4 regions of the Sphingomonas sp. SKA58 genome follow, and region 2 is predicted to be linked to each of the others. Evidence: predicted binding sites of a transcription regulator. Region 2 holds the regulator's gene; each other region holds the start of a gene.
The links. The regulator LexA, encoded in region 2, represses DNA repair genes until DNA is damaged. The targets are predictions, from matches to a motif close to GTTCCNCNCTTGTTCT.
Positions count from the first base shown of each region.

Region 1: the regulator LexA is predicted to act here: its motif matches at 5,047-5,062, upstream of SKA58_RS13365 (three-Cys-motif partner protein TcmP).
Region 3: the regulator LexA is predicted to act here: its motif matches at 3,033-3,048, upstream of uvrA (excinuclease ABC subunit UvrA).
Region 4: the regulator LexA is predicted to act here: its motif matches at 2,821-2,836, upstream of SKA58_RS07785 (ATP-dependent helicase).

Region 1 is NZ_CH959307.1:807,818-815,070, forward strand. It holds gene SKA58_RS13350 (relaxase/mobilization nuclease domain-containing protein) at 244-1,974, shown strand; gene SKA58_RS13355 (DUF5131 family protein) at 2,146-2,970, shown strand; gene tcmP (three-Cys-motif partner protein TcmP) at 2,937-3,860, shown strand; gene SKA58_RS13365 (three-Cys-motif partner protein TcmP) at 3,864-4,985, opposite strand; gene SKA58_RS13370 (conjugal transfer protein TraG) at 5,187-7,217, shown strand; gene SKA58_RS13375 (CopG family ribbon-helix-helix protein) at 7,214-7,253, shown strand, end outside.
Region 2 is NZ_CH959306.1:1,347,795-1,355,047, reverse strand. It holds gene SKA58_RS07075 (ComEC/Rec2 family competence protein) at 1-2,005, shown strand, start outside; gene lexA (transcriptional repressor LexA) at 1,996-2,667, opposite strand; gene SKA58_RS07065 (molybdopterin molybdotransferase MoeA) at 2,770-3,948, opposite strand; gene moaC (cyclic pyranopterin monophosphate synthase MoaC) at 3,945-4,418, opposite strand; gene trpC (indole-3-glycerol phosphate synthase TrpC) at 4,415-5,206, opposite strand; gene trpD (anthranilate phosphoribosyltransferase) at 5,203-6,195, opposite strand; gene SKA58_RS07045 (anthranilate synthase component II) at 6,281-6,871, opposite strand; RNA gene ssrA (transfer-messenger RNA) at 6,938-7,253, shown strand, end outside.
Region 3 is NZ_CH959306.1:1,819,752-1,827,004, reverse strand. It holds gene uvrA (excinuclease ABC subunit UvrA) at 51-2,987, opposite strand; gene SKA58_RS20335 (hypothetical protein) at 3,246-3,416, opposite strand; gene SKA58_RS19140 (calcium-binding protein) at 3,415-6,237, shown strand; gene SKA58_RS09225 (phosphotransferase family protein) at 6,308-7,126, shown strand.
Region 4 is NZ_CH959306.1:1,493,427-1,500,679, forward strand. It holds gene SKA58_RS07760 (response regulator) at 1-115, opposite strand, end outside; gene SKA58_RS07765 (pseudouridine synthase) at 289-1,200, shown strand; gene rsmD (16S rRNA (guanine(966)-N(2))-methyltransferase RsmD) at 1,197-1,733, shown strand; gene SKA58_RS19835 (hypothetical protein) at 1,813-2,277, opposite strand; gene SKA58_RS07780 (GFA family protein) at 2,402-2,800, opposite strand; gene SKA58_RS07785 (ATP-dependent helicase) at 2,905-5,181, shown strand; gene SKA58_RS20485 (BNR-4 repeat-containing protein) at 5,196-6,029, opposite strand; gene SKA58_RS20490 (BNR-4 repeat-containing protein) at 5,954-6,589, opposite strand; tRNA gene SKA58_RS07800 (tRNA-Ala) at 6,758-6,833, opposite strand; tRNA gene SKA58_RS07805 (tRNA-Ala) at 6,989-7,064, opposite strand; gene SKA58_RS07810 (TIGR02300 family protein) at 7,154-7,253, opposite strand, start outside.

The sequences.
Region 1 (7,253 bases), on a different contig from region 2:
CTGGCGTGTTCCCTCGCAGCCTCTCGCAGCGTCGGAAGGGTGCAAGGCTCTGTTTTTGAAGGGGAAGGCTCGAGGGCAAGATAAAGGGCGGCAATGTGCGGAGCCCTTGCGCCTCGGTCGTGGTCTTGATTCTCAAGGCTTTCGGGCATTGCTGCGCAATGTGTGCGGAAATCCCGCACTGTGCGGCGCAGGGCGAACGCCCGCCGCCATCAGGGTTTGCCGCACATTGCGGCCTGTCGCCCCATGAGCGGCGACGACGATTTCCGCGTCCGGCCTGGTCGCATCCGCTCGCGGGGAAGCCAGCGGGCATTGCCGATCATCGTCCAGGCGCTCGCCGCGGCCCAGCGTGCCGGCGGGCATGTCTCGCGCCGTGGCCGCATCGTCGCGCCGGGCCGCTCGACCTTCGGCCGGGGCCGCGTGGCGAGTGTCCGCGCGACCCACCGGCTCGGCCACCGCTCGCGCCAAGTGATCGTGAAGGCGCGCGTGGTTCGGCATGGCGGCCGCGCCTCGCTCGCCGCCCATCTCAATTACCTGCAACGCGATGGCGTCACCCGCGACGGCGAGAAGGGCGTGCTGTTCGGCTCGGAGGCAGAGGGCCTCGACCGTAACGAGTTTGCGGCGCGCTGCGAGGACGACCGCCACCATTTCCGGTTCATCGTGTCGCCCGAGGACGCCGAGCAGATGCGCGACCTCAAGGGCTTCACCCGCGATCTGATGACGCGGATGGAAAAGGATCTCGGCACGCGCCTGGACTGGCGCGCGGTCGAGCATTGGAACACCGACAACCCGCACGTCCACATCATCGTGCGCGGCGTCGCCGAGGACGGGCAGAACCTCGTCATCTCGCGCGACTATATCCGCGAGGGGATGCGCGCGCAGGCCCGCGAGATCGTCACCCAGGAACTCGGCCCGCGCACCGACCTCGAAATCCGGCAGTCGCTGGAGCGGCAGGTCGAGGCCGAACGCTGGACCGAGATCGACCGCGACCTGTCACGGACGATGCAGCGCGACGGGCTGATCGACATGGCGCCCGCGCCCGGCGTCCGGCCGGACGGCGACCATGTGCTGAGGATGGGACGACTGCGCAAGCTGGAGCGGCTCGGTCTCGCCAGCGAGATCGCGCCCGGCCAATGGACGCTGGCGGACAACGCCCAGGCCGCCTTGCGCGAGCTGGGCGAGCGCGACGACATCATCAAGCGGATGCACAAGGCGATGAGCGACCGCGGTATCGACCGGGGCGCCGGCAGCTACGTGCTCGACGCCGACCCGTCCCAGCCCGTCATCGGCAAACTGGTCGATCGCGGCCTTCACGACGAGCTGACCGGCAAAGCCTATGCGATCGTGGACGGGATCGACGGCCGCACCCACCATGTCCAGCTTCCCGACATCGAGGCGACCGGCGATTGCCGACCCGGCGCGATCGTCGAGCTGCGCCGCTTCGAGGACCGCAAAGGCCGGCAGCGGGTGGCGCTGGCCGTGCGCTCCGACATGGACCTTGCGGCACAGGTCCGCGCGCCGGGGGCGACCTGGCTCGACCGGCGCAACCTGTCGAACGACGGCCATGATCTTGGTGGCGGCTTCGGAACCGAGGTGCGCGCCGCGATGGAGGCCCGCGCCGAGCATCTCGCCGACGAGGGACTCGCGCGTCGGCAGGGCCAGCGCATCATCTTCGCGCGCAACCTGCTCGACACGCTGCGGCGGCGCGAACTGGACGAAGCGGCCAAGGACTTGTCGGCCGAGATCGGCCTGCCGCACGCGCCGTCCAAGGCCGGGGAGTATGTCGCGGGCACGGTCCGCCAACGCATCACCCTCGCTTCGGGGCGCTTCGCCATGATCGACAACGGCCTCAGCTTCCAGCTCGTGCCCTGGTCTCCCTCGCTCGACCGCCAGATCGGCAAGCACATCTCCGGCGTCATGCGTGCGGGCGGCGGCGTCGATTGGTCGTTCGGGCGCGGCCGGGGGCTGGGACTGTAACGGAGCCGGACGGATTGACTATTTGTTCCTTTTTTGTTCTACTCCTCTCAGTCACAGCCGACGAGTGTTTTTGCAGGGGTATCCCGGTCCGATTGGCCGACCCATTGAACAATGAAGGAGCGCTTGGCTCCGTCTTTGTTCCGCTATAGGACTAAAGCGGGAGTATCTAATTTGGCCAAGAATTCTCGAATAGAGTGGACAACGCACACCTTTAACCCCTGGTGGGGGTGTGTGAAAGTGTCTCCCGCGTGCAAGCATTGCTATGCTGAAGCATGGGCAAAGCGCGTGGGCAGTCGCGTATGGGGTATCAAAGCAGAACGACGCTTTTTCGGCGACAAGCATTGGTCGGAACCGATAAAATGGGATGCCGTCGCCGCTGAGGCCGGGGAACGTCCACGGGTATTCTGCGCATCGATGGCAGACGTCTTCGAGGACCGGCGCGATTTGGATGACGCCCGCATACGGCTATGGAAGCTAATTGAGGCAACGCCAAATCTCGACTGGCTTCTGCTAACCAAACGACCTGAGCTGGTTCGAAAGATGGTTCCTTGGGGGCAAAGTTGGCCGGCAAACATTTGGCTTGGAACAACGGTCGAGGATCAGGAATGGGCTGAGGAACGATTGCCACACCTTGCCGAGATTCCCGCTGCCGTGAGATTCATCTCTGCTGAGCCGTTACTGGGGTCATTGAACATATCTCGTTGGCTTGGCGAACATATCGATTGGGTCATCACAGGCGGCGAGAGTGGGCCGAAAGCGCGGCCGTCCAGCCCGAGTTGGTTTTTGGATCTTCTCAATCAGTGCATGGCATCCGAAGTGCCGTTCCATTTCAAGCAATGGGGCGATTGGGCGCCAGGACAAGGTTTGAATCTCGCTAAAGCACGGGCGAGCCACGCTGCTGATGGCACGATGATGCTTCGCGTGGGCAAAAAAGCCGCAGGTCGTGTCCTCGACGGGGCGATATGGGACGGCTTGCCGAAGTCGAGGTCAGCCTGAGCTCGTCACCGATGCTATTTGACGCGTCGGAAATTCCGACGATCAAAGTCGCGCCCGAGAAGAACTTCCAATCCCTCCGGCATCCACTCTGGACGGAGAACAAGGCTCGGCTGATCCAGGAATACATCAAGCTCTTTACTTATGTGACCAAACACGGAGCTTATATCGATGGTTTCGCAGCTCCGCAGAGGCGGGAACGCAGCGACCTCTGTTCTGCTAAGCTTGTTCTGGAAGCCGAACCGCAGCGCGTCCGGGAGCTATGGTTGTGCGACATCGATCCGAAAGGGATCGCATTGCTGCATGAGATCAAGGCTGCGCATGAAAGCAAAAGACGCCGCATCCATGTGATGGAGGGTGACTTTAACGCCACCATCTCCACAATTCTTGCATCCGGGCGGATAACTGAGCGAACGGCAACCTTCGCATTGCTCGATCAGCGCACCTTCGAATGCGCTTGGTCAACTGTGGAGGCAATCGCTCAACACAAGAAGGGCACGAAGATCGAGATATTCTACTTCCTTGCCACCGGCTGGATTGATCGATCGATTGCTGCCGTTCGACGGGAGGCCACGGCTGCGCGGGTCGAACGCTGGTGGGGGCGTTCAGATTGGCGAACGCTTCGAGGATTGCAAGGCGTTGAACGTGCCAACCTCCTTGTTCAGCGGTTCAAGACCGAGCTTGGTTATGCTTTCGCCTACCCCTATGCGATTCACGATTCACGGCAAGGCGGTCGCACCATGTATCACATGGTCCATGCGACCGATCATCCCGAAGCCTCACCGCTCATGCTCCGGGCATACCGGAAGGTTTCTGGACGGAGCGATTGGGATAGGCCGACCACGCAACTCGATCTGGATGCTCACTGGTCGGAACTCACAGAAGGCGAATAGTGATTAAGGAAAGGATACGAGCACTTTGTCGGCAAAAGATCGTTCCCCTTTGACCATGCGCCGCTTCTCGGCCGGCGGGTCGGCAATGATTCGGCCCTCCGCTTCCATATCGCTCAATACCTTTTTATAGTTCCGCGAGATATAACGCGTCCCGACATGGTGTTCGCGATAAGCATCAACCATGCGCATCTGGCGGCCGCGAAACCGCTCGGCAAGATCATCGGCCAACGATTCCAGAGGGCGGGCTAGAGAAAAGAGCAACGGGCAGCATTCATCGGCAGGTGAATATTCGAAGGATGGCACACCCTGATCTTCGGTCGAACTGGCGCGCGCCATGATGTCCTTCATGATCTCATAGCCTAGGATATTCTTCGTCACGAAAATGAGCGCATGGGATGTCCGGCTTCCGTCTGCGCGCCTGAAGCGGAATGGCAAAATGTATTGGGCTCCAAGCTCCTTGAGCGCCTGCGACAATTCTTCCAGCACGAATGCCTCACGGTCGGCCGGTCCCATACCAGTCAGGATTGTCCTCATCTTGTCGATCCGCTGCTCGCCAAAAAGTGCATTCATATGCGAGCGCACGGTATCGTTGTTGATGCCCGCATTGATACGAGAATAGTTGAAGAAGAAAACACAGTCACAGCCCCAATCCTTCACCACCGATTGGATGATACCGCGCGATAATCCTTTGTAACCAAACGGGTCGATGAAAGAGAAGGTAGGACAGAGCCGAGAACGCTCGAACATCTGCTGCGCATCGTCGCCCACCTCGGAACAGAACGCTTGTGGCTGATGTGCCAGCGATTCCCTACCGGATAGTTCTTCTATTGCTTGGCGAAGCGATTGCACGTTTCCGGGGTCGGAATCGTTGAACATGGTCACAAGCAGGCGAGCCAACTCTGGTTTTTGAATAGCGCGTTCCAGAACCAGCAGCGGGGTCGATTTTGCGCCATCTTTGTAACGCCCTGGCCCTGCAAAAAGGTCGATATAGGCGATCTTCTCGATCTGATCATATCTTTGAGCATTGCCGATCATGACATCCGCCCATGCGTTGAAATACTTCGCGACGATTTCTGCTTTCACAGCAGACTGCTCGCGTTGCTCTTCAAAAAAACCGTGTGCCACCGCGAATCCTCAGAAGATGGGGAACGACACGTTAGCCTGAAAGTGTCGGCGATACAAAGAGGGAACAACGGTGGATATGCGGCCCGAGTTGTTCAACACGGCGTAGGCCAAACTACGCTACGCCCTGTCTTTCTACGCTAGACTTTCCTCCACAATAACAGCGACTTGATTTGGTATCCGGCACGCATCGACTTCGGTGCCATGTCGGCAACCAAAATCCTTTGGGGTCAGGTCTTCGCGGTCTTCCTGATTGTGCTCGCCGCCCTGTGGACCGCGACCCAATGGACGGCCGCGGCGCTCGCCTATCAGCCCGAGCTTGGGTCGCCGTGGTTCATGCTCGGCGACTGGCCGATCTATCCGCCGCCGGCCTTCTTCTGGTGGTGGTTCTCCTTCGACGCCTATGCGCCGGAGATATTCCAGACCGGCGCGTTCATCGCCGTGTCGGGCGGGTTCGCCGCGATCGTCGTCGCCATCGGCATGTCGGTCTGGCGTGCGCGCGAGCTGAAGAACGCCGAGACCTATGGCTCGGCCCGCTGGGCGACGCGCGGGGAGATCGCGGCCGCAGGATTGCTAGGGCCGAACGGCGTCATGCTCGGTCGGCTCGGCCGCGACTATCTGCGGCACGACGGCCCCGAGCATGTGCTGTGCTTCGCGCCGACACGGAGCGGCAAGGGCGTCGGCCTCGTCGTGCCCACGCTGCTCACCTGGCCCGGCTCGGCGATCGTCCATGACATCAAGGGCGAGAATTGGCAGCTCACCGCCGGCTTTCGCGCCCAGCACGCGCGGGTGCTGCTGTTCGATCCGACCAACGGCGCGTCGGCCGCCTACAACCCCCTGCTCGAAATCCGCAAGGGCGCCTGGGAAGTGCGCGACGTGCAGAACGTCGCCGACGTGCTGGTGGACCCGGAAGGTTCGCTGGAGAAGCGCAACCATTGGGAAAAAACCTCCCACGCCTTGCTGGTCGGCACGATTCTCCATGTGCTCTACGCCGAGGCCGACAAGACGCTGGCCGGCGTCGCCGCTTTCCTGTCCGATCCCCGCCGCCCGATCGAAAGCACGCTATGGGCGATGATGACGACGCCGCATCTGGGCGAGGCCGGCGTCCATCCCGTCGTCGCCTCGGCCGCGCGCGAGCTGCTCAACAAATCGGCCAACGAACGATCGGGCGTACTCTCGACCGCCATGTCGTTCCTCGGTCTCTATCGCGATCCCGTCGTGGCCCAGGTCACGCGCACCTGCGAGTGGCGCATCAAGGATCTGGTCGAGGGCGAGCTGCCGGTGACGCTCTACCTCGTCGTGCCGCCCTCCGACATCTCGCGCACCAAGCCGCTCATCCGCCTCATCCTCAACCAGATCGGGCGCCGGCTGACCGAGGATTTGAAAGCGCGGCAGTCGCGCCACCGGCTGCTGCTCATGCTCGACGAGTTTCCCGCGCTGGGGCGGCTCGACTTCTTCGAGAGCGCGCTGGCGTTCATGGCCGGCTACGGCATCCAGAGCTTCCTTATCGCGCAAAGCCTCAACCAGATCGAGAAGGCTTATGGGCCGAACAACGCGATCCTCGACAATTGCCATGTGCGCGTGTCTTTCGCCACCAACGACGAGCGCACCGCCAAGCGCATATCGGACGCACTCGGCACCGCGACCGAGATGCGGGCGATGAAGAATTACGCCGGGCATCGCCTCTCGCCCTGGCTCGGGCATTTGATGGTCTCGCGCTCCGAGACGGCCCGCCAGCTTCTCACCCCCGGCGAGATCATGCAGCTCCCGCCCGACGACGAGATCGTCATGGTCGCGGGCATCCCGCCGATCCGGGCGAAGAAGGTCCGCTACTTCAAGGACCGGCGGTTCACGCAGCGGGTGATGTCGCCGCCCGACAGCAATGTCGGAGGCGGACCGCCGCGCCCGGACGACTGGAGCGGCCTGGCGCCGATCGAGGCGCCGCCGATGCCCGAACCGATCGAGCATGATGCGCCGAAGAAGCCGAAGAAGAAAAAGGCGGCCAAGAAGGCGGATGCCGAGGACGATGCCGCCAATGCGGACCTGCGCCGCGAGCCGGCGCTGGAGCGCCATATCGACATTGTGCCGACGCCCCGGACCGCGCCCGCCAACGAGTTCGAGCTGGACGAGCCTGACCCCGATGGCGACGCGGCGCGGCAGGCGACGGTGCGCCGCCAGATGCAGCGCGTGGCCCGGCAGGCGTCGCTCGATCCCGAGGATGGCATCGAGCTATGACGACTAAGACGCCCCTGTCGGTCTATCTCGACCCGG
Region 2 (7,253 bases):
AGGCATCGTTGCCTGGTTCTGGCTGCTCGATCCTGCACAGTGGCTTGCCTTTTGCTGCTTCGCGCTGGGTGTCGCGGCGCTGGCTGCTTTGTCGCCCGGATCGGGACGGTTGCGCCATGTCGTGATGGCTGGGGCCTTGCTGGCGACGATCGGCTGCCTTTTGATATGGGGGAAGGCGACGTTGCTGGGGCAACCGCCGCTGGGGCGCGCGACCTTCGTCGAGATGACCGCGGAAGTTCGGTCCGTTCGGCCGGTGCCCGCGCGGAATATAGTGCGCGCCATGTTGCGGCCGATCGATGCGCCTGGCTTGCCTGCCACGGTGCGCGTCAACATTCCGTCCGAGGATGTTCCCAAGGGTCTGGGCGAGGGCGCTGTTATACGGTTTCGCACCCGCCTGATGCCACCAGCGCCGCCCGGCGTGCCGGGCGCATACGATTTCGCGGCGCGAGCCTATTTCCAGGGTATTGGCGCGACGGGAAAGGCGTTGAGGCCGATCAGGGTGCTGGCGCCGACGCGCGAAACTCCACCGCTACGCGCACGGTTGTTTGCACATATAGTGGATCAGGTCGAAGGGCCGGCTGAAGGCATAGCTGCGGCGCTAGCCACCGGCGATCAGGGGGCGATCAGTGATGCCGATGCCGAAGCGATGCGGCGTAGCGGCCTCGCGCATCTGCTGTCGATCAGTGGCTTGCATGTCACCGCATTGATCGGCGCGGCGATTTTCCTCTTGATGCGGGTGATGGCGCTTAGCCGCAGGGCCGCGCTCGACTGGCCGCTCATGCTGATCGCAGCGGGTGGGGGCGCCTTGGTTGGTATCGGTTATACCTGGCTGACCGGCGCCGAGGTGCCTACGGTGAGATCCTGTATTGCCGCCCTGCTTGTTCTGGGCGGGCTCGCGTTGGGCCGCGACGCGATCACACTGCGGCTGGTGGCCACGGGCGCGCTGATCGTCCTGTTCCTCTGGCCGGAATCGCTCGTCGGACCGAGTTTTCAAATGAGTTTCGCGGCGGTGACGGCGATCGTCGCATTGGCTGAGCATCCTCGATTTCGCGCCTTCGCCGCCGCACGAGAAGAGAATTGGTCGTGGAAACTGACGCGGGCGTTGGCGGTGACGCTGGCGACGGGGCTGGTCGTTGAATTGGTGTTGATGCCGATTGCTTTGTTTCATTTTCACAAGGCCGGCCTGCTGGGGGCGTTTGCCAATCTGATCGCCATTCCGCTCACGACCTTTGTCGTCATGCCATTGGAGGTGCTGGCGCTGCTGTTCGACCTGGTCGGACTGGGCGCGCCCTTCTGGTGGCTGACGGGCCATGCGCTCGATCTGTTGCTGGCCGTTGCCCATGGAGTGGCCGCAAGCCCCTTGGCGACGCTGCTGGCGCCGGCCATGCGACCGGTGCTGTTTGCCTTGGTCATCGTCGGGCTGCTCTGGTGCCTCCTCTGGCGCACGCGATGGAGATGGCTTGGTTTGCCGCCGGTCCTTGTCGGCGTCGCTTTGGTGCTGGTCGCGGCCCCGCCCGATCTGCTGGTGACGGGGGATGGGCGTCATGTTGCGGTCCGATCCGGGAGCGGCATGGCGATCCTGCGCGATCGGGCGGGGGACTATGTTCGTGATACGCTGTCGGAAAGCGCCGGTTACGAAGGCGACCTCAGCGCTATTGCGGACCTGCCGATGGCGCGTTGTTCTACTGACCTTTGCGCCCTGGACATGCACGATCCGGCTGGGCGGACATGGCGTTTGCTGCTGACGCGCAGTGACATGCTGATCGACCGGCCGGCCTTTGCACCGGCTTGCGCACGCGCTGATATCGTGATCAGCGATCGTCGCCTTCCGCTATGGTGCCGCCCGCGCTGGTTGCGAATCGACCGCCAGCTCCTAGCGCGAACGGGTGGCCTGTCGATCAGCCTGGAAGAAGGCGAAGTTCACACCGTTCATCGGCCAGGCGATGCGCATCCCTGGATCGTCAAGTCCCGGATGCGAAAACGCCGTCCTTCCCGTCAGTTATAGCGGCGCAACAGGCCCGCGAGCTTGCCCTGAATACGCACCTGACGCGGATCGTAAACCTGCGGTTCGTAAGCCGGGTTTGCCGGGTCCAGCCGCACCCGCGCACCGTCGCGTCGGAAATATTTGAGCGTGGCTTCATTGTCGTCGATCAGGGCGACGACGATCTGTCCCTCACGCGCGACATCGGTGCGTTGGATGAGCGCGAAATCACCATCGAGAATGCCCGCCTCGACCATAGAGTCGCCGGACACTTCCAACGCATAATGATCACCCGAGCCAAGCAAGGCGGCTGGAACAGACAACATCGCCTGCCCCTCCATCGCCTCGATCGGGACGCCAGCCGCGATCCGGCCATGCAAAGGAATTTCCAGAACATCATTGGCTGCGATCGGAATGGGTGCCGCCGCCTTCGCCGCCAGGGCGACCGGCGGGACAGGGGCGCGATGCATCGCGTCGGGAAGCTTCAACACTTCAAGCGCGCGGGCGCGATTGGGCAAGCGCCGGATGAAGCCACGCTCTTCCAGCGCGTTGATCAGACGATGGATGCCGGATTTGGATCGCAGGTCGAGCGCGTCCTTCATCTCCTCGAACGAAGGCGAAACGCCGCCTTCTTCCAGACGGTCGTGAATGAAGCTCAGCAATTCCTGCTGCTTGGGCGTCAACATCGCTGCGATCCTTCTTTGGAACGAATAAGGAACGCATAGGAAACACATGGAGATTAGTCAAGCGCCGCAAACCTTGACGACACAGTCATGTGGATCACCAATTCAAAGAGGAAGAATTGTGACGCGATCGCCGGGCTGGGCGGGCGGGGATTGGGCGGGGCGCAGGATCAGGCAATCCGCCTTCGCCATCGCGGCGGTGGCGGCGCTGTCCTGGGACGTCACCGACACGACGCCGTCGATTCCACGCCATGCGCGCAGATAGTCGTCACGATCCCCGGTCGCGGGCAGGGGCGAAGCCAGCGCGGCGTCCGTAAGGAAGGGCAGCGGGCGCGCAGCGCCCGAGAGATGGCGCACCAGGGGAAGCAGGAACAATGCGCCCGTCACGAACGCCGACACCGGATTGCCGGGAAGGCCGAGAAACAAGGATTTGTCCAGCGTTCCAGCCATCAGCGGCTTGCCCGGCCGCATGCGGATCTTCCAGAAGTCGAGCGTGCCGCCCGCCGCCGCAAAAGCGGGACGAACCAGGTCATGGTCGCCAACGGACGCTCCCCCCGTTGATACGATGATGTCCGCCTGCGTCGCACGGACAAAAGCGGCTGTCATGGCGTCGAGATCGTCCGAAACGATGCCAAGGTCCATCACGTCGCACGGCAGGTCGGCGAGCAGCGCGGCCAGCATGGGTGCATTGGAAGAGGGCAGCATGCCGGGCGGCGTGTCGGCCCCCGGCGGCACCAGTTCGTTGCCGGTCGACAGCAGTGCCACGCGGGGACGGCGATGCACCGCCACGCGGCCATGGCCGCCAAGGACCGCGAGCGCAACCTGAGCAGCGCCCAGGCGCGCACCATTGTTCAGCAATTGGGTTCCGCGCGCAAAATCGGATGCCCGCGCACGGATGTGGCGACCGACCGGCAAGGGATCTCCGCTAGCCATGAGCAAGTCGCCATCGCGTGTGGCGTTTTCCTGGATCAGGATGGCGTCGGCCCCGGGCGGCACGGGCGCTCCAGTAAAGATGCGCAAGGCCGCTCCTGCCGAAAGCGGCGCGGGCGTCGCGCCGCCGGCTGTGCTTTCCCCCGTCACGCGCCAAGGCCCCGGATGCTCGGCCGCGCGCACCGCATAACCATCCATCGCCGACAGATCGGCCCAGGGCTGGTCGCGCAAGGCAATCAGATCCTGCGCCAGCCAGCGGCCGACAGCCTCGCCGATCGGCACCGTCTCCGCCGACAGCGGTTCTGCAAGAGCGAACAAGCGGGCCTGCGCCTCTGCGACCGGCAGCAGGCTCATTCCGGTCGCCGCCAATCGCCCGACTTGCCGCCGGTCTTCGCCCTCAGCCTGACGTCGCGGATGACCATCGCCTTGTCCAGCGCCTTGGCCATGTCATAGATAGTGAGGAGGGCGACCGAGGCGGCCGTCAGCGCCTCCATCTCCACGCCGGTTTGGCCCGCCGTTCGTGCTGTCGCCTCGACCGTGACGCCATGATCGTCGAGCGTAAAATCTACGGTCACTGCGCTGAGCGCGATCGGATGGCACAGCGGGATAAGGTCGGCGGTCTTTTTTGCCGCCATGATGCCCGCCACACGTGCGACCGCCAGCACATCGCCTTTTTTGACCAGGCCCTCTGCGATGGCCCGCGCAGCCTCATCGCTCATGTCGATCCGACCTGCGGCGATGGCTTCGCGCGCAGTGACGGCCTTGGCCGACACGTCGACCATGCGGGCAGAGCCGTCGGCGTCGAGATGGGTGAGGCCGCTCATGCCCCGGTCAACAAGGTACGCGTGGCGGATTCGACATCGGCCTGTCGCATCAATGTTTCCCCTACCAGAAAACAGCGGACGCCATGATCGGCCATGGCGACAAGATCGTCATGACTGCCAAGCCCGCTTTCGGCGACGAAGGTGCAGCCTGCCGGCGCCTTGTCGACCAATTCATAGGTGCGCGCAAAGTCCACACTGAAATCTCGCAGGTCGCGATTATTGACGCCGATGAGACGAGAGCGCAATGCAAGGGCGCGCTCTAGTTCGGCCTCGTCATGCACCTCGATCAACGCGTCCATGCCAAGGCCCAGCGCGGCATCCTCTATCTCGCGCATGAGGCCGTCATCCAGCGCGGCGGCGATGATCAGGATGGCGTCCGCGCCCAGTGCCCGGCTTTCCAGCACCTGCCAGGGATCGACCATGAAATCCTTGCGCAGCACCGGTAGCGCGCAGGCGGCGCGAGCGGCGACCAGATAGGCGTCTGCCCCCTGAAAATAGGGTTCGTCGGTCAGGACGGACAGGCAAGCCGCGCCGCCGGCCGCATAGGCGGCGGCATGAGCCGGCGGATCGAAGTCGGCGCGGATCAACCCCTTGGACGGGCTGGCCTTCTTGACCTCCGCGATGAGGCCGAAGCCTGATAGAGAGGCTGCGTCCAGCGCGCGGCGAAATCCGCGCGGCGGCGTCTGCTCGGCGGCGCGCGTCTGAAGGCTGGCGATGCTGGTCGCCGCTTTTCTCCGAGCGACCTCCTGGCGCTTGACGTCGCAAATTTCGATCAGCTTGTTGGTCATGTATAGGCAATCCAGCAATTCAAAAGCGCATTGGCAAGGCCACGATCGAGCGTTTCGGCCGCTTCCTCCAGCCCCTCCCGCAGATCGGCGGCGGCGTCCGCCACCACCAGCGCGGCGGCGGCGTTCAGCAGGACGGCATCGCGATAGGCGTTTCTCTCGCCCTGAAGCAAGGCGCGCAGGGCCGCGGCATTATAGGCCGCATCGCCGCCACGGATTGCCGAGACGGGATGGGTGGGCAACCCCAGATCGGCCGCATCGATGCGGTGCATGGCGACCAACGCATGGTCCCTCACCTCTGCCATGTCATTGCCGCCTGCGAGCGACAATTCGTCCAGTCCTTCGTCACCCGATACGATCATCGCCCGGTCAACGCCGAGTTCTGCCAAGGCCTGCGCATAGATGGGCACATAAGCGGGCCGGGCAATGCCGACCAGTTGGCGACGGACATTGGCCGGATTGGCGAGCGGCCCCATGAGGTTGAAGATGGTGCGCTCACCGATGGCGCGGCGAATGGGACCAAGCCGTTTGAGTGCAGGATGATAATTTTGCGCGAAGAGGAAGCTGATGCCCAAATCCGCTAGCGTCGCTTCGGCGGTGGCGGCCGCCCGGTCAAGGTCGAGGCCGAGCGCTTCGAGCGTATCGGCCGCGCCGGCCTTGGATGAGGCTGCGCGATTGCCATGCTTGGCGACCGGCACGCCCGCTGCGGCGACCACCAGGCTGACGGCGGTCGAAACATTTAGCGTGTGGTGTCCATCTCCACCGGTACCGCACACGTCGATTGCGCCGGCCGGCGCACCGACCGGGATCATGCGCGCGCGCATGGCGCGGGCGGCGGCGGCGATTTCCGTCGCCGTTTCGCCTCGCCGCGCCATTGTTACCAGAAATGCCGATATGTCCTCGTCCCGCAGGTCGGCATCGAACAGCAGGTCGAAGGCGATCGCGGCGGCTTCACCGGACAGCGGCGCGGAAGGATCGGGCAAACGGGTCATGATGCCTCGCCTTAATCAGCGCCGGCACGGTAAGTCGAGGGGCAAGGCGGGCGCGCCACGCTTTTTGCGATACCCGCCTGTCCGATCAGGCGGCTTCGCGTCGCCGGACGGGCAATCCGGCCAGCGTCAGGAAATTTGCCAGCATCGCATGACCATGTTCGGTGGCAATGCTTTCAGGATGGAACTGGACCGAATGGATCGGCAGGCTGGCGTGACGAAAGCCCATGACCGACCCATCCTCGCTGGTGGCGTTGACGATCAGGCTGCCCGGAACATCCTCGACGATCAGCGAATGGTAGCGGGTGGCGGTGAAGGGGGAGGGCAGGCCCTGGAACAGGCCCGTGCCATCGTGGCTGACCGGTGATGTCTTGCCATGCATCAACCCGCCCCGCACCACCTTGCCGCCGAAATGCTGGCCGATGGCCTGATGGCCCAGGCAAACGCCCAACAGCGGCGCGCCCGCGTCGGCGCAGGCTGCGACAAGGTCCAGGCTGACACCGGCTTCATTGGGCGTGCAAGGGCCAGGTGACAGGAGGAAAGCCTTGGCGCCGCTGGAAAGCGCCTGGCCGGCCGAAATGGCGTCGTTGCGGACGACCTCCACCCTGGCGCCCAGTTCCATCAGATAATGGACGAGGTTCCAGGTGAAGCTGTCATAATTGTCGATGACGAGGATCATGGAAGGCTTCTAGCGGCTAAGCGCCATGGTGGAAAGATGTCTGGGCGCAAGAGCTTGTTGCGCGGAGCGCTTGAAGAATCATTTGCTTGCGCCCATATGCACAGCTGCCGGGTTCGCCTGGCTATGGTGATAAAGTGTGTCGTATAATAGACGCAGCGGACCCGGGGGCAGTACCCGGCGGCTCCACCACCTCCCTCGCTTCGCGGGGAAGATGACGGGGCCGAACTAGGATCGACGTGTGTTGAAAAGCGATGCTTTTACCCGGCCCGTGTACGCCGTTAAACTGTGCAAAACTCACAAGTGCCAACGATAACGAAGCACTCGCCATTGCAGCGTAATTGAGGGCCTCACGGCCTGACATTACTCTAAAATAGCGCGGTTG
Region 3 (7,253 bases), 470 kb from region 2:
GCTCCCCGGCTCCTTCACTACCTTCTCCGGCCCTTCGACTTCGTTCTCGGCTACGCTCGAACTTCGCTCAGGACAGGCTCGTCCCCGGTTGTCATTCCTAACATCGGTCGGAGATAGTGACCGGTGAAGCTCCGTGGGTTCTGTGCTACCTTTTCGGGGACGCCCTCCGCGACCACCTCGCCACCCTTGACGCCGCCTTCCGGTCCCATGTCGATGATCCAGTCCGCCGTCTTGATGACGTCGAGATTATGTTCGATCACGACAACGCTGTTGCCCTGGTCGACCAGCGCGTGGAGGACTTCGAGGAGTTTGCGGACGTCCTCGAAATGGAGGCCGGTGGTGGGCTCGTCCAATATGTAGAGGGTGTTGCCGGTGGCGCGGCGGGAGAGTTCCTTGGCGAGCTTGACGCGCTGGGCCTCGCCGCCCGAGAGGGTCGTCGCCTGCTGGCCGACCTTGATATAGCCAAGGCCGACTTCGGCGAGCATCGCCATCTTGTCGCGGATGGGGGGGACGGCCTTGAAGAATTCGACCGCATCCTCGACCGTCATGTCGAGCACGTCGGCGATCGACTTGCCCTTGAATTTCACCTCCAGCGTCTCGCGATTGTAGCGCGCGCCGTGGCACACGTCGCAGGTGACATAGACGTCGGGGAGGAAGTGCATCTCGATCTTGAGCACGCCGTCGCCCTGGCAGGCTTCGCAGCGGCCGCCCTTGACGTTGAAGCTGAAGCGGCCGGGCTTGTAGCCGCGCGCCTGCGCTTCGGGGAGGCCGGCGAACCAGTCGCGGATGTTGGTGAAGGCGCCGGTATAGGTCGCCGGGTTGGAGCGCGGGGTGCGGCCGATGGGCGACTGGTCGATGTCGATCACCTTGTCGCAATGGTCTAGGCCCGTCACCTTGTCATGCGGGCCGGCGATGATGCGCGCGCCATTGAGCGCACGGGCCGACGCGGCGTAGAGCGTGTCGATGGTGAAGCTGGACTTGCCCGATCCACTGACGCCGGTGATGCAGGTGAAGGTGCCCAGCGGGATGGACGCGGTGACGCCGGTGAGGTTGTTGGCGCGGGCGTTGTGGACGGTGAGTTTCTTGCCGGTGCCCTTGCGGCGCTTGGCCGGCACCTCGATGCGGCGGGTGCCGTTCAGATAATCGGCGGTGAGGCTTTTCTTGTTCTTGAGCAGTTGCTTGAGCGTGCCTTCCGCGACGATGGTGCCGCCATGGACGCCCGCGCCCGGCCCCATGTCGACGATATAGTCGGCGGCGCGGATCGCATCCTCGTCATGCTCGACGACGATGACGCTGTTGCCGAGGTCGCGCAGGCGCTTCAGGGTGACGAGCAGGCGATCATTGTCGCGCTGGTGCAGGCCGATCGAGGGTTCGTCGAGGACGTAGAGGACGCCCGAGAGGCCGCTGCCGATCTGGGAGGCGAGGCGGATGCGCTGGCTCTCGCCGCCCGACAGGGTGCCGGACGTGCGGTCGAGGTTGAGATAGTCGAGGCCGACATTGTTGAGGAAGCCCAGGCGCTCGACGATTTCCTTGAGGATGGCGCGGGCGATCTGGTTTTGCTGGTCGTTCAATTGCGCGGGGAGGGTGGAGAAGAAGCCCAGTGCGTCCACCACGCTGCGGCGGGTGGAGATGGAAATGTCCTCGCCCGCGATCTTCACCGCCAGCGCCTCGGGCTTGAGGCGCGCGCCGTGGCAGGTCTCGCAGGGCTGGGCGCGCTGATATTTGGAGAGCTCCTCGCGCATCCAGGCGCTGTCGGTTTGCAGCAGGCGGCGGTTCAAGTTGCCGATGACGCCCTCAAACGGTTTTTTCACCTCATAGCTTTTGCGGCCGTCCTGGAAACGCAGCGTGACCGACTTGCCGCCGGTGCCGTATAGGATGATGCGCTTCGCCTCGTCGGGCAGGTCGGTCCAGGGCGTGTCGAGGGAGAAGCCGAATTCCTTGGCGAGCGAGCCGAGCACCTGCATATAATAAGGCGAGGGCGGGTTGGATTTCGCCCAGGGGACGACCGCGCCTTTCTTGAGGCTGAGGGCTTCGTTGGGGACGACCAGTTCGGGGTCGAATTCCTGCCGCTCGCCAAGGCCGTCGCAGGCGGGACACGCACCCATCGGGGCGTTGAAGGAGAAGAGGCGCGGCTCGATCTCGGGAATCGTGAAGCCGCTGACTGGGCAGGCGAATTTTTCGGAAAAGACGATGCGGTTGGCGGGGACGCCCGCGCCCTTCATCTTCTTGTCGGGGGAAGCGGCTTCGTCTTCGCGGCCGGGGACGACGCCGTCCGCCAGATCGACATAGGCGAGACCGTCCGCCAGCTTCAACGCCTGCTCGAAACTGTCGGCAAGACGCGTGCCCATGTCCGGGTCCACGGCGAGGCGATCGACCACGACTTCGATGTCATGCTTATATTTCTTGTCGAGCGTGGGGGCGTCTTCGATCAGATACATCTCGCCGTCGATGCGGACGCGGGTGTAGCCCGCCTTCTGCCATTCGGCGAGTTCCTTGCGATATTCGCCCTTGCGCCCGCGCACGACGGGGGCGAGCAGGTAGAAGCGTGTCCCTTCGGGCAGCAGCATCACGCGGTCGACCATCTGGCTGACCGTCTGGGCGCTGATCGGTTCGCCGGTGACGGGCGAATAGGGGATGCCGACCCGCGCCCAGAGCAGGCGCATATAGTCGTAGATTTCGGTGACGGTCGCGACCGTCGAGCGCGGATTGCGGCTGGTCGTCTTCTGCTCGATGGAGATGGCGGGGGAAAGGCCCTCGATATGCTCGACATCGGGCTTCTGCATCATCTCCAGGAACTGGCGCGCATAAGCGGAGAGCGATTCCACATAGCGGCGCTGCCCCTCGGCATAGATGGTGTCGAAGGCGAGCGACGATTTCCCCGATCCCGACAGGCCGGTGATGACGATGAGGCTGTCGCGCGGCAGATCGACGTCGACGCCCTTGAGATTATGCTCGCGCGCGCCGCGGACAGAGATGTGGGTCAGCATTCGCTATGGCTCTGCTTCTGGATGTGGGGAAGGCTCATGAGGGATGTTCTATCTTCGTTCCTGGCAAGGGTCCAGAGTGGAAGATAGGTGGGCGAAGGGGCAAATGCGAGGGCGGTTGCGAAACCGCTGGCGCACCTTGGCAGTCGCTGTTCTCGAAGTGCAAAGCGTGATCGGCTTCGTTTTTTGCCGCATAATCAAAGTGGACCCCGCCCACGTCGTTGACATATAACCAACCTTCAGTGAGATACGCTGGTAACGTCATGGGCTGCCGACTTTTGCCGCCGCATTGATTGTCAAAGGTGGTGAAGCGCGCCGAATATAATCTAAGTCCCAATTACGGCTCAATGGCGAACCTTCGAAATCAACAGCCGGATCCGGCGTGATTGGGCCTGTCATCACTGGATCGCGGGCTGAATCGGGGGATTTCATGGCAGGCGAAAACGGCACATATGTAACCGTCGGCAATAGCGCGGACAATTTGGCGGTCATCAGTGGCGTCGATGGCAGCGTCACGGGCGGTCAGTTCATTGGTGCCGGGGAGTTCGTTGGTGGCGACCTTCAATCTGCGATCACCGAGATTCGCTATAATTATCTGGGCATTGTCCGGAATTACACTCTGACCGATGGCGTGATGGAGGTTTTTGCCGAAGCCGGCCACGGTCTGTTCGTCGATGCGTCTTTGGCTCCACTAAACTACCGCGCTCTCTATTCTGAAGGACTGGATGACGTCATCCACATCCCTGTCGGTCCGACATTCCATCTGTCCGGGCAAACCGATTTTATCATCGGATCGCGACACAATGACGAGTTTTTGAGCGGGCAGAGTGCGCTGTCCGTAGGTGGTGAGGACAGTATCTTGGGGGGCGGGGGAGGAGATGAATTTCTGATTCATCCCGGCAGCCAGTCCAGCACGCTGGTCATCGCCGATTTCGATGCGGACGACCGGATCGTCATCAAGGCCGATGGTGCGGCCGGCGTCAGCCCCCAAGTGGTCGATGCCTTCACCGGCGTGGCTGGCCAGGTCAAATATTCGATTGTTCGCGGTGTCGCCACGATCGAAATCGATGCCAATGGCGATGCGGCGACCGACAATATCGTCAGCTTCGCCGTGAACCAGGAGTTTTTGCGCTTCTACACGATCGGTTCCGGAACAGACCTGTATGTCGACTATCGTAAATATGTCGACACTCTGGACGCCAGTGACGGAGATAACATCGTTGATGGCTATTTTACGGACATCAATGCTTTCAACATTCGCGGCTATGCGGGCAATGATCGTCTGTTTGGAACCCAGGGTGCCAATCTGATCGACGGCGGATCCGGCGCGGATTATATGGTCGGTGGCGATGGGGACGACATCTACATCGTCGATCAGATTGATGACGTGGTTGTCGAAAGTCAGGATCAGGGATTGGATCAGATATCGTCCAGTGTGAGCTATTCGCTGGCAAACAATGTCGAAAATCTTATCTTGATCGGCGCTTTGAATATTGACGGTGTCGGAAATGATTTGGCGAACGACATTCGCGGGAATGCAGGTGACAATTTCCTGTATGGCGATGCGGGGGACGACCATCTTTACGGTAATGCCGGCGTCGACCTGTTGAGCGGGGGCATCGGCGCGGACTGGATGGAGGGCGGACAGGGCAATGACCGCTATATCGTCGACAATATGGGCGACACAGCGGTCGAGCGCGCTGGCGAGGGCTTCGATATGGTCGATACCAGTATCAGCTACACGCTGGGCGACAATATCGAGGCACTGCGGTTGATCGGTGCCCAAGGGGCGGTGGATGCCCGTGGCAATGGCGCGAAAAACTGGTTGAACGCCGCGTGGGTCGATGTCGCGCCGGCTGCTGGCACGCAAATCCGGCTCTATGGCGAGGGTGGCGACGATAATCTGCTCGGTTCGCGCTATGGCGACCTGCTGGATGGGGGCACGGGCGTCGACAGCATGACGGGTGGCGCTGGCAATGACCGCTATATTGTCGACAATGCTGGTGACGTGGTGATCGAGCAGGCGGACCAGGGGTTCGACATGGTCGATACCAGCATCAGCTATAGGCTGGGTGATAATGTTGAAGCTTTGCGCCTGATGGGCGTGACCGGCGCCGTCGAGGCGCACGGCAATGCGGGCAACAACTGGCTGAACGCCGTATGGGTCAATGTCGCGCCAGCGGCGGGCACGCAAATCCGTCTCTATGGCGAGGGCGGCAATGACGATCTGCAGGGATCGCGCTATGGCGACCTGCTGGACGGCGGGACGGGCGCGGACCGGATGACTGGCGGTCTGGGCAATGACAGCTATGTCGTGGACAATGCCGGCGACATCGTGGTCGAGCAGGCGGGCGCGGGCTATGACGTGGTGACGTCGAGCATTGGATATGCACTGGGCGACAATGTCGAGGCGGTGCGGCTGATCGGCGTGGCCGCCGGCGCGACCGTGGTGGCGCAGGGCAATGACCTCAACAACGAACTTAACGCAGTGTGGGTCGACCAGTCGGCGAAGGTCAGCCTGCTGGGCGGGGGTGGCAACGACCGGCTGCTGGGTTCGCGCTATGACGACCTGCTGGATGGCGGGACCGGGGCCGATACCATGCGCGGCGGCCGTGGCAATGACAGCTATGTCGTCGATAGCGTAACCGATCTGGTCTATGAGCAGGCGGGTGAGGGCTATGACGTCATCACCAGCAGCGTCGGCTATCGGTTGGGCGCCAACGTCGAAGGGCTGCGGCTGGTGGGCGTGGCCGAAGGGGCGAGCGTGGTGGCGCAGGGCAACGACCTCAACAACTCGCTGAACGCGGTGTGGGTCGATAAGTCGGCGAGCATCAGCCTGCTGGGCCATGGCGGCGACGACACGCTGCAGGGGTCGCGCTTTGGCGACTTGCTGGACGGCGGGGCGGGATCGGACAGGCTGACCGGCGGCGGCGGCGCGGATCGCTTCCATTTCGGCGACGTGTTGAACGCGGCGACCAATGTCGACACGATCCTGGATTTTCAGAAAGGCGTGGATGTCATCGAACTGGACGACGCTGTCTTTGCCGGGCTGAACCTTGGCAAGCTGGACGCGAGCGCGTTCGTGGCCAATGCCAGCGGCACGGCGACCTCGGCCGATCAGCGCATCATCTATGACACGGATAGCGGGCAACTCTTCTACGACGCTGACGGGTCACTGGGCGGTGCGGCAGTGCTGTTCGGCATGGTCGCGGGGCATCCGCCGCTGACGGGCGCGGATTTTGTCGTGGTGTAAAGCCGCATAGCGCTGATCCGTCGACAAACGGGCTGGCCAAGCGGCCGTCGAGCGGGCAGAGGGGCGGGCGATGCATGCGCCTGATCCTGCAACCTTCATCGCCGCGGGCGCGAGCGCGCAGGTGTATCGGCTTGAGGGCGGGCGGGTGCTCAAGCTGTTCCATGCCGGCATCGATCCGTCGATCGTCGCGCGGGAATATGCGATCGCGCGGGTGGTGCAGGCGAGCGGCCTGCCGGTGCCGGCGGTGTTCGGCGAAACGCGGGTCGATGGGCGGCAGGGGATCCTCTACGCCGAGATGCGCGGCCCCAATCTGCTGACCTATATGGCCCGGCATCCGCATCGCGCGGCCTGGGCGCTGGAGCAGATGGCCCAGCTTCAGGAGCGCATCCAGCGCTGCCATGCACCGGCGCTGCGCAGCCGCAAGGCGGTGCTGGCCGAGGATATCGCCGCCGCCGACATATCCGAGCCACTGCGCGAAGCGGCGATTGCGCGGCTGGACCTGCTCAATGAAGGGGACCATCTGAGCCATGGCGACCTGCATCCCGGCAATCTGATCGTGACAGACGCGGGCGTTGGCGTGATCGACTGGTCGCGCGCGGCCTGCGGGACGATCGCCACCGATCTGGTGCGGACCGAGATGGTGATGCGCTTTGGCCCGGCGCGCGGAGGCGGCGACGTCGCGCGGGCGGAGGCGGTCATGCGGGACGCGGCGGCCGGATGGTATCTGCGGCGCTATCGTGCGCGCACGGGGCTGGACAAGGAAGCACTGGGCGCGTGGCGGGCGCTTGTGGCGCTGGCCTGGATGCGCCAGCGCGCGCCGGCGCGGGATGCGGCCTTCGCCGATTATGTCGCCCGAGCGCTACGCGAGGCGGGGTTGCCGCCGCTTTAAGCTGTCGCAGGTGCGGGCGGTCCGCCCCCATGTCGTTGGTCGGCGCTGGCCCGCGCCTTGTCGACAGGAGACGCCGCCGGGCGGGACGCGGCGGCGGATCGTCGAAGGACGGCGGCGATGCACGGCC
Region 4 (7,253 bases), 150 kb from region 2:
GCGCATGTTCATTGTCAAAGGCTACCAGCGGCTCATCTTCCACCACCAGGATGGATTTGATTGCCTTGCGCCGTGAGGGCCGCTTTTCTTCCTCTTTCAACAAACCGAAAAACATTTGCCAAGCCCGCCCTGATTCCGCCATGCGATAAGAGAAACGCCGCGCGCCCGCACCGGGTTGCCCCACGGGACGCAAACTCCTTCGCATAGTCTCCGGAGCGGCACATTTCAGCTCAATGCTGGCTTTGTTCGGATATGGGAACGGCCAGTGACAAGGAAAAGGAATTGACCGTGGAACCGCCGAAAAAATCCGGATCGCCTCGTAGGGGGGCAGGCGGCGGTGGCCCTAAGCGTCCTGACGGCCCGCGTCAGCGCCCCGCGACGGGGAAGTCCACCGTCCGCCGATCGCCCCGGGCCGCGCAGGAAGCCAATCCGCATCCCGCCCGCGCGGCCGCAGCAGCCTCCGGCAAGAACGAACCTCAGCGTATCGCCAAGCTGCTGGCGCGGGCCGGAGTCGCGTCACGCAGGGAAATCGAAAGGATGATCGCAGACGGGCGCATCGCCCTGGATGGCGCGCCGGTTGATACGCCCGCGACGCTGCTGACGTCGCTGCATGGCGTTACGGTCGACGGCGTCGCCATTGCCGCCCCTGCGCCCACGCGGCTGTTCCTGTTCCACAAGCCCACCGGGTGCTTGACGACAGAACGGGATCCGGCCGGTCGCCCGACCATTTATGATCGCCTGCCCGACGGACTGCCCCGTGTCATGCCGATAGGGCGCCTGGACATGAACACCGAAGGGCTGCTGCTGCTGACGACCGATGGCGGTTTCAAGCGGCAGATGGAATTGCCTGCGACCGGCGTGCCACGCACCTACCGTGCGCGGGCGTTCGGAGAGGTCAGCCAGCAACAATTGGAGGACCTGTTCGACGGGCTGGAAATCGACGGCATTCGCTACGGCCAGATTGAGGCTAATCTGGAGCGCCGGACCGGGCGCAACCAATGGATTGAAATGACGCTGACCGAAGGCAAGAATCGCGAGGTCCGGCGCGTGCTGGAACATCTGGGGCTGAAGGTGAACCGATTGATCCGTACGGCCTATGGCCCCTTTTCCCTGGGGGAACTGGCGGTCGGAACGGTGGAGGAAGTGCGCCAGCACGACCTCATTCTTTTTCGCAAGACCCTGAAGGGCGGCGCGGCATGAGGATCATCGCCGGCGAATGGCGCGGTCGCCCGCTGACCGCGCCCAAGGCCGACGCGACGCGCCCCACGGCGGATCGCACGCGCGAAACGCTGTTTTCCATGCTGACAAGCCGGATCGGGTCTTTCGAAGGTCTGGCGGTAGGGGACTTTTTCGCAGGGTCGGGCGCCTTGGGGTTCGAAGCGCTCTCACGCGGCGCGGCCACATGCCTGTTCGTCGAGCAGGACAAGGCGGCGCTGGACGCGATCCGCGCCAATGGTGATCGCTTTGGCGTTCGTCCCGACATTCGTCCGTCGAGCGTATTGACGCTTGGTCCAGCCCCTGCGCCGCTGGACATCATCTTCATGGACCCGCCCTATGACACGGGCGCGGGCCAAGTCGCACTGGATAAGCTCGGACGATTGGGATGGACCGGACCGGCCAGCTGGATTTCGATCGAAACCGGCCATCGGGAAGACGTCGCCGTGAAAGGCTATGCTATCGACGCCAGCCGCGACGTCGGCAAGGCGCGGTTGACGCTTTTGCGGCCGGAATAAGGCACGTCGCGCAGACAAGGCCGGTCCGAAATGCCGGACCGGCCCTCATATGGCCGAGCCATTGGCTAAGCCGGCCGACTCAGCCGGGCTTGCGCATAGCACGGGCTTGGCCGCGATTGATGCAGCTGTCCTGAACCGTGCGCGAACAGACGGGATAGTCCTTCGCCTCGGTCGGGGGCGGCGTCATATTGCCGCCCATGGTCACGGGATTTTCCGCCGAGCCCATCGGCGCTGCGGGATCGCGGGGCGCATTGGCAGGGGCGGGCATCATACCGGGATCAGCCGGCACGGCGCCGGTAGGCTGGCCTGCATTCGGGTCAGCGGGCATGGGCATGGACGAGCCGTCGGGTTGCGTCGGCATATTCGTCGAGGGATTTGCGGGCGGCGTGGGCATGGCCGGGTCGGTCTGCGGGGTCATGGTGTCGGCGGGCGGCTGACTGCCCGGTGTCATGCTGCCCGGTGTCATGGCGTCTTGCGCGAGGACCGTGCCGGAAATGGCCGAAACGCCAAGCAGGGCGGCGCCTGCCAACAGGAACGTTTTCATCGGGAACATCCTTTCCTTTTATCGTGCCCCGGTGCCCGCTCGTGCGAAAGACAGAACACCGCGCAAGGAAAAGCCGTTCCCGAATAGCGACGAAAATATCCGGGTGCCATGCCCTTCTTAAAGCTCAAGGGGCTTCGGGATAGCGATCGAACCTGGGCAAATCCTGTATCGCCTTTACCCATGGCGCCGCTTCGGCCCATTGGATATGCGCTTGGGGAGGGATCGCGTCCTGATCGTCCAGCGTCGCGGTCTGAAGGTCGATCCCGCCCGGAAAGACAACGGGATTGCGGTAGAAAAGCCCGGTGCCGCAGGTCCCGCAAAATTGACGGATCGCGTTTTCGGACGAGCGATAGCTGACCGGCTCGCCACTGATGATAAGCTTGTCCTCGGGAAACAGCGCCCATCCGACCATCGGCGCTCCGGCGCTCGCCCGGCAATCGCCGCAATGGCATAGCGCGCTATACGCCGGATCGCCCTGCACCGTATAGCGAATGGCACCGCATTGGCATTGGCCGGTGAGCATGACAGTCATCCCCTTGCATGATTCGCTTTTTGTTCTCATAGAAAGGGCGAACTGGCAAGGCCCTGCCCTTGCCCCCATCCCTGCCCGACCCTAGTTGATTTTGCATGACGCTTCCCGCACCTTCACCCAACGATCCCTCTTATTTGAAGGGCCTCAACACGCCACAGCGAGAGGCCGTGCTGACGACCGAGGGGCCGGTGCTGGTGCTGGCCGGCGCGGGAACCGGCAAGACGGCGGCGCTGACGGCGCGGCTGGCCCATCTGGTCGCGACGCGTCGCGCCTGGCCGTCGGAAATTCTGGCGGTCACCTTCACCAACAAGGCCGCGCGGGAAATGCGCGCGCGCGTCGGTGCGATGATCGGCGACGCGGTCGAAGGAATGCCCTGGCTCGGCACTTTCCACGCCATCGCCGCGCGGATGCTCCGGCGTCATGCCGAACTGGTCGGCTTGCAATCCAATTTCACCATCCTGGACACCGATGACCAGCTGCGGCTGATGAAGCAATTGATCCAGGCGGAGGGCATTGACGAAAAGCGGTGGCCCGCCCGCCAACTGGGCGGCTTGATCGACCAGTGGAAGAATAAGGGGCTGACGCCGGACGAAGTCAGCGCGGGTGAGGCGGAGGGCTATGCCCATGGCAAGGGGCAGAAACTCTATGCCGCCTATCAGGCGCGGCTGCGTGACGTGAATGCCTGTGATTTCGGGGACTTGTTGCTGCATGTTCTGACGATCCTGAAGATGCATCGCGACGTGCTGGAGCAGTATCAGCAAAAATTCCGCTATATCATGGTGGACGAATATCAGGACACCAATTCGAGCCAGTATCTGTGGCTGCGGCTGTTGGCGCAGGAGCGGAAGAACATCTGCTGCGTGGGCGATGACGATCAGTCCATCTATTCCTGGCGCGGCGCAGAGGTTGCCAATATCCTGCGGTTCGAAAAGGATTTTCCCGGCGCAACGATCATCCGGCTGGAACAGAATTACCGGTCGACCCCGCATATATTGGGCGCGGCGTCCGGCGTGATCGCCGAAAATGGCAATCGTCTGGGCAAGACGCTGTGGACCGACATTGATGTGGGCGAAAAGGTCAAGGTCATCGGCGTCTGGGACGGCCCCGAAGAAGCGCGGCGCATCAGCGAGGATATCGAAGCGATCGAGCGGAGCGGCGGGTCGCTGGACGATGTGGCGATCCTAGTGCGCGCGCAGCATCAGACGCGCGAGTTTGAGGATCGCTTCATCCAGATCGGCCTGCCCTATCGCATCATCGGCGGCTTTCGCTTCTATGAGCGCGCCGAAATCCGCGATGCGCTCGCCTATCTGCGCCTCGTCAACCAGCCGGCCGACGATCTGGCCTTCGAACGGATCGTCAATGTGCCCAAACGTGGCCTAGGGGACAAGGCTGTCGAAAAACTGCATCGCCTTGCCCGCGCGCAGGGGATTCCGCTTACCCTCGCCGCCGCGCGGATCCTGGACACGGACGAATTGACGCCACAGGCACGCCGGTCGCTGGGCGCCTTCATCGGCGATCTGGCGCGGTGGCGTGATCGCGCGGGGCAATTGCCTCATGCCGAACTGGCGCGCCAGATATTGGACGAGAGCGGCTATACCGCGATGCTACAGGCCGATCGCACGACCGAAAGCGCCGGGCGGCTTGAAAATCTCACCGAATTGACCCGCGCGATGGAGGAATATGACACGCTGGGCGCCTTCCTGGAGCATGTCAGCCTGGTGATGGACAATGAGGCGCAGGCGGAAGAGCGCAAGGTCACGATCATGACCATCCACGCCGCCAAGGGCCTGGAGTTCGAGCATGTGTTCCTTGCGGGGTGGGAGGAAGGCCTGTTTCCCTCGCAGCGCGCGCTCGATGAGGGGGGCCTTAACAGCCTGGAGGAAGAGCGCCGGCTCGCCTATGTTGCGATCACGCGCGCGCGGCGGCGCTGCACCATCCTGCATGCCGCCAACCGCCGCATCTATGGCCAGTGGACCAGTTCGATCCCGTCGCGCTTTGTCGGGGAGCTTCCGCCTGAACATGTCGAGGAGGAAAGCAGCATGAGCGGCGGCGCGTCGCTATGGCGCGCCAATTGGTCGGAACGGGAAGACCCCTTCGCCAATGTCGCGCGCGGCACTGGCCGGGGACCGGGCTGGCAGCGCGCCCAATCATCGGGCCAGTTTAGCGCAGAGCCGGTGCGCATCGTGGAAGCGCGGTCCTCCGCTGTCTCGCTGGGCAATAAGGGCCGCAGCGACATGAGCATCGGCCTGCGCGTCTTTCACCAGAAATTCGGCTATGGCACCGTCGCGGAGATTGAGGGCAACAAGCTGGAGATCGACTTCGAAACCGCCGGCCGCAAGCGCGTGATGGACAGCTTCATTTCCATCGCGTGATCATTGCGCGCCACTCAATCGGGGGCAGGCACCCACAGCAGTGGTGACGCCGGCGGCTTGCAGGCGACAGGCGCTTGCTCCGTACAGGCGTGCGGCCTGTCCTGATTGACGCCCTGCGCGAACCACCGCAATTCGCCTTCGATCGGACCATCCAGGCCGTTCTGGCGGACCTGAACCTTGCGGACGGTTGCCTTGTCCATGCCCTTGGGGATTTTCAACGTGACGTCGGGCATCAGTTTTGCGCGCGCCCTACTGGCATTCGGGCCGACATCGGGCCGCCATGGCTTTGCCGTCAGTGTATCAGGATCGAGCAGTAATTCGGTCTGGTCGCGAGCGATGACCGCGCTGACATGCATATCGCCATTGGAACGGGTTTCACCAAAACGGAATACCGGCAAGCCCGGCATGCTTCCGCCCCCGGAGACCTGCACCGCCGTCTTGCCGACGACAATCGTCTGTTCGCGCCAGGCACCGTTCATTCTTGTCGCCGCGACAACGCCGCTTTTTTGGCCATCGACGAACTTGGTGTAGAGCAAAACCGGCTCCCCCGACCGGCTGATCTGCAACAAGGCATTGTTGACCAGCCCATGCTGCACGCCGGGCGCATCGACCATTTCCATGGTTTCCGGCGACAGCGGACCGTTGACACGACGGCCCCCGACATCCCATTGGCGAAAGTCGCGCGTCGATGCATAGGTCAGCGAGAAATTGGTTGCGACGTCGGGCGTCCGGCGCCACACCACAGCAACATGGAACCGTTCCGGTCCGTCCTTTACGAAGCGGTAGGATATGCGTTGACGGGGCCTTTGGTGTCGCGATCGGCGAATAGCTCGCCGATGCGTTGCCACTTACCGCCATTCCATGCGTTGAGCAGCCAGCTACCGTTTCCCGACATGCCATCGCGATAAAGAAACAGCAGGTTGCCATGGTCGTCATGCATGAACTGCGGATAGGTGGCCGAGGCTTCATTGCGTCCGAGCATCGGCTGCAACCGGACTGCGTCCAGGTCATCCAGCGGCCCTCGCGCATACACAAGCGGACTGGCATGCATGTTGCCGGCAATATGCACTATGCCGGCGTCGTCGATCGCCACTGTCAACGCGTTATGCGCGTCCCATCCTGCGAAACGGGACGCCAGTCGCTTATGGCAAAGACGCTCCGCCTCCGGGTCATAGGTGGCGAGCGTCAGATATCGCTCCGCATCGTAATAGGCTGCCACCAATCGGCCGTCGCTGTTCACCGCTGATCCGAAGGGCACGATCGTGCCGCTCCAAGCCTGGCCGATCGGCAGCGCTCCACCAGCCTGGCGAGGCGGCGGCACCTCGCACAGATCATTGGGACGCGCGTCCGAAGCACAGCCGGTTGCCACCAACGCGCCGGCGGCCGCCAGGGAAAGAGAGAATTTCATTGCGAAAGCCATTCTTTTGTTGCGGCTGCTTAACCCTCGAACATGTGGTTCGGCTCCGCAAGCATGATCACCATGGCGACAAATGCGCGCCCGCAACGACCATGCGCCGCGACGTCAGGACGCGACAGATCCAACGCGCATTACGATATCCAGACTCCATTTGATTTTTGGTGGAGCCTAGCGGGATCGAACCGCTGACCTCCTGCATGCCATGCAGGCGCTCTCCCAGCTGAGCTAAGGCCCCATCCTGCGCGGGAGCGCCGCAGCAATCAGGTCGGGCCATGTCCGGAAAACCGTCGGCCAAATAATGGTGCAGCCCCGGACTGAGGTCCGCCCGGCGCTGACGCTTCGGGAGTTTTGCCGGCAAATGCCCCTGGACATTTCCCTGATCGGCAAAACTGGTGGAGCCTAGCGGGATCGAACCGCTGACCTCCTGCATGCCATGCAGGCGCTCTCCCAGCTGAGCTAAGGCCCCGTCACCAACCCGAAGCGCCGCTTGGGCCGGCGCTTCGGAGGTCGCTGCCTCTAGGATCGTCAGACCCCATTGGCAAGCGGAATTTTCAGTTAATTGTCGTCATTGTCGTCGTCATTGCCAGCTTCGACGCCCAGGTCGTCGTCACCGCCCAGATCGACGTCATTGTCCGGGGAATCGTCGTCATCATCG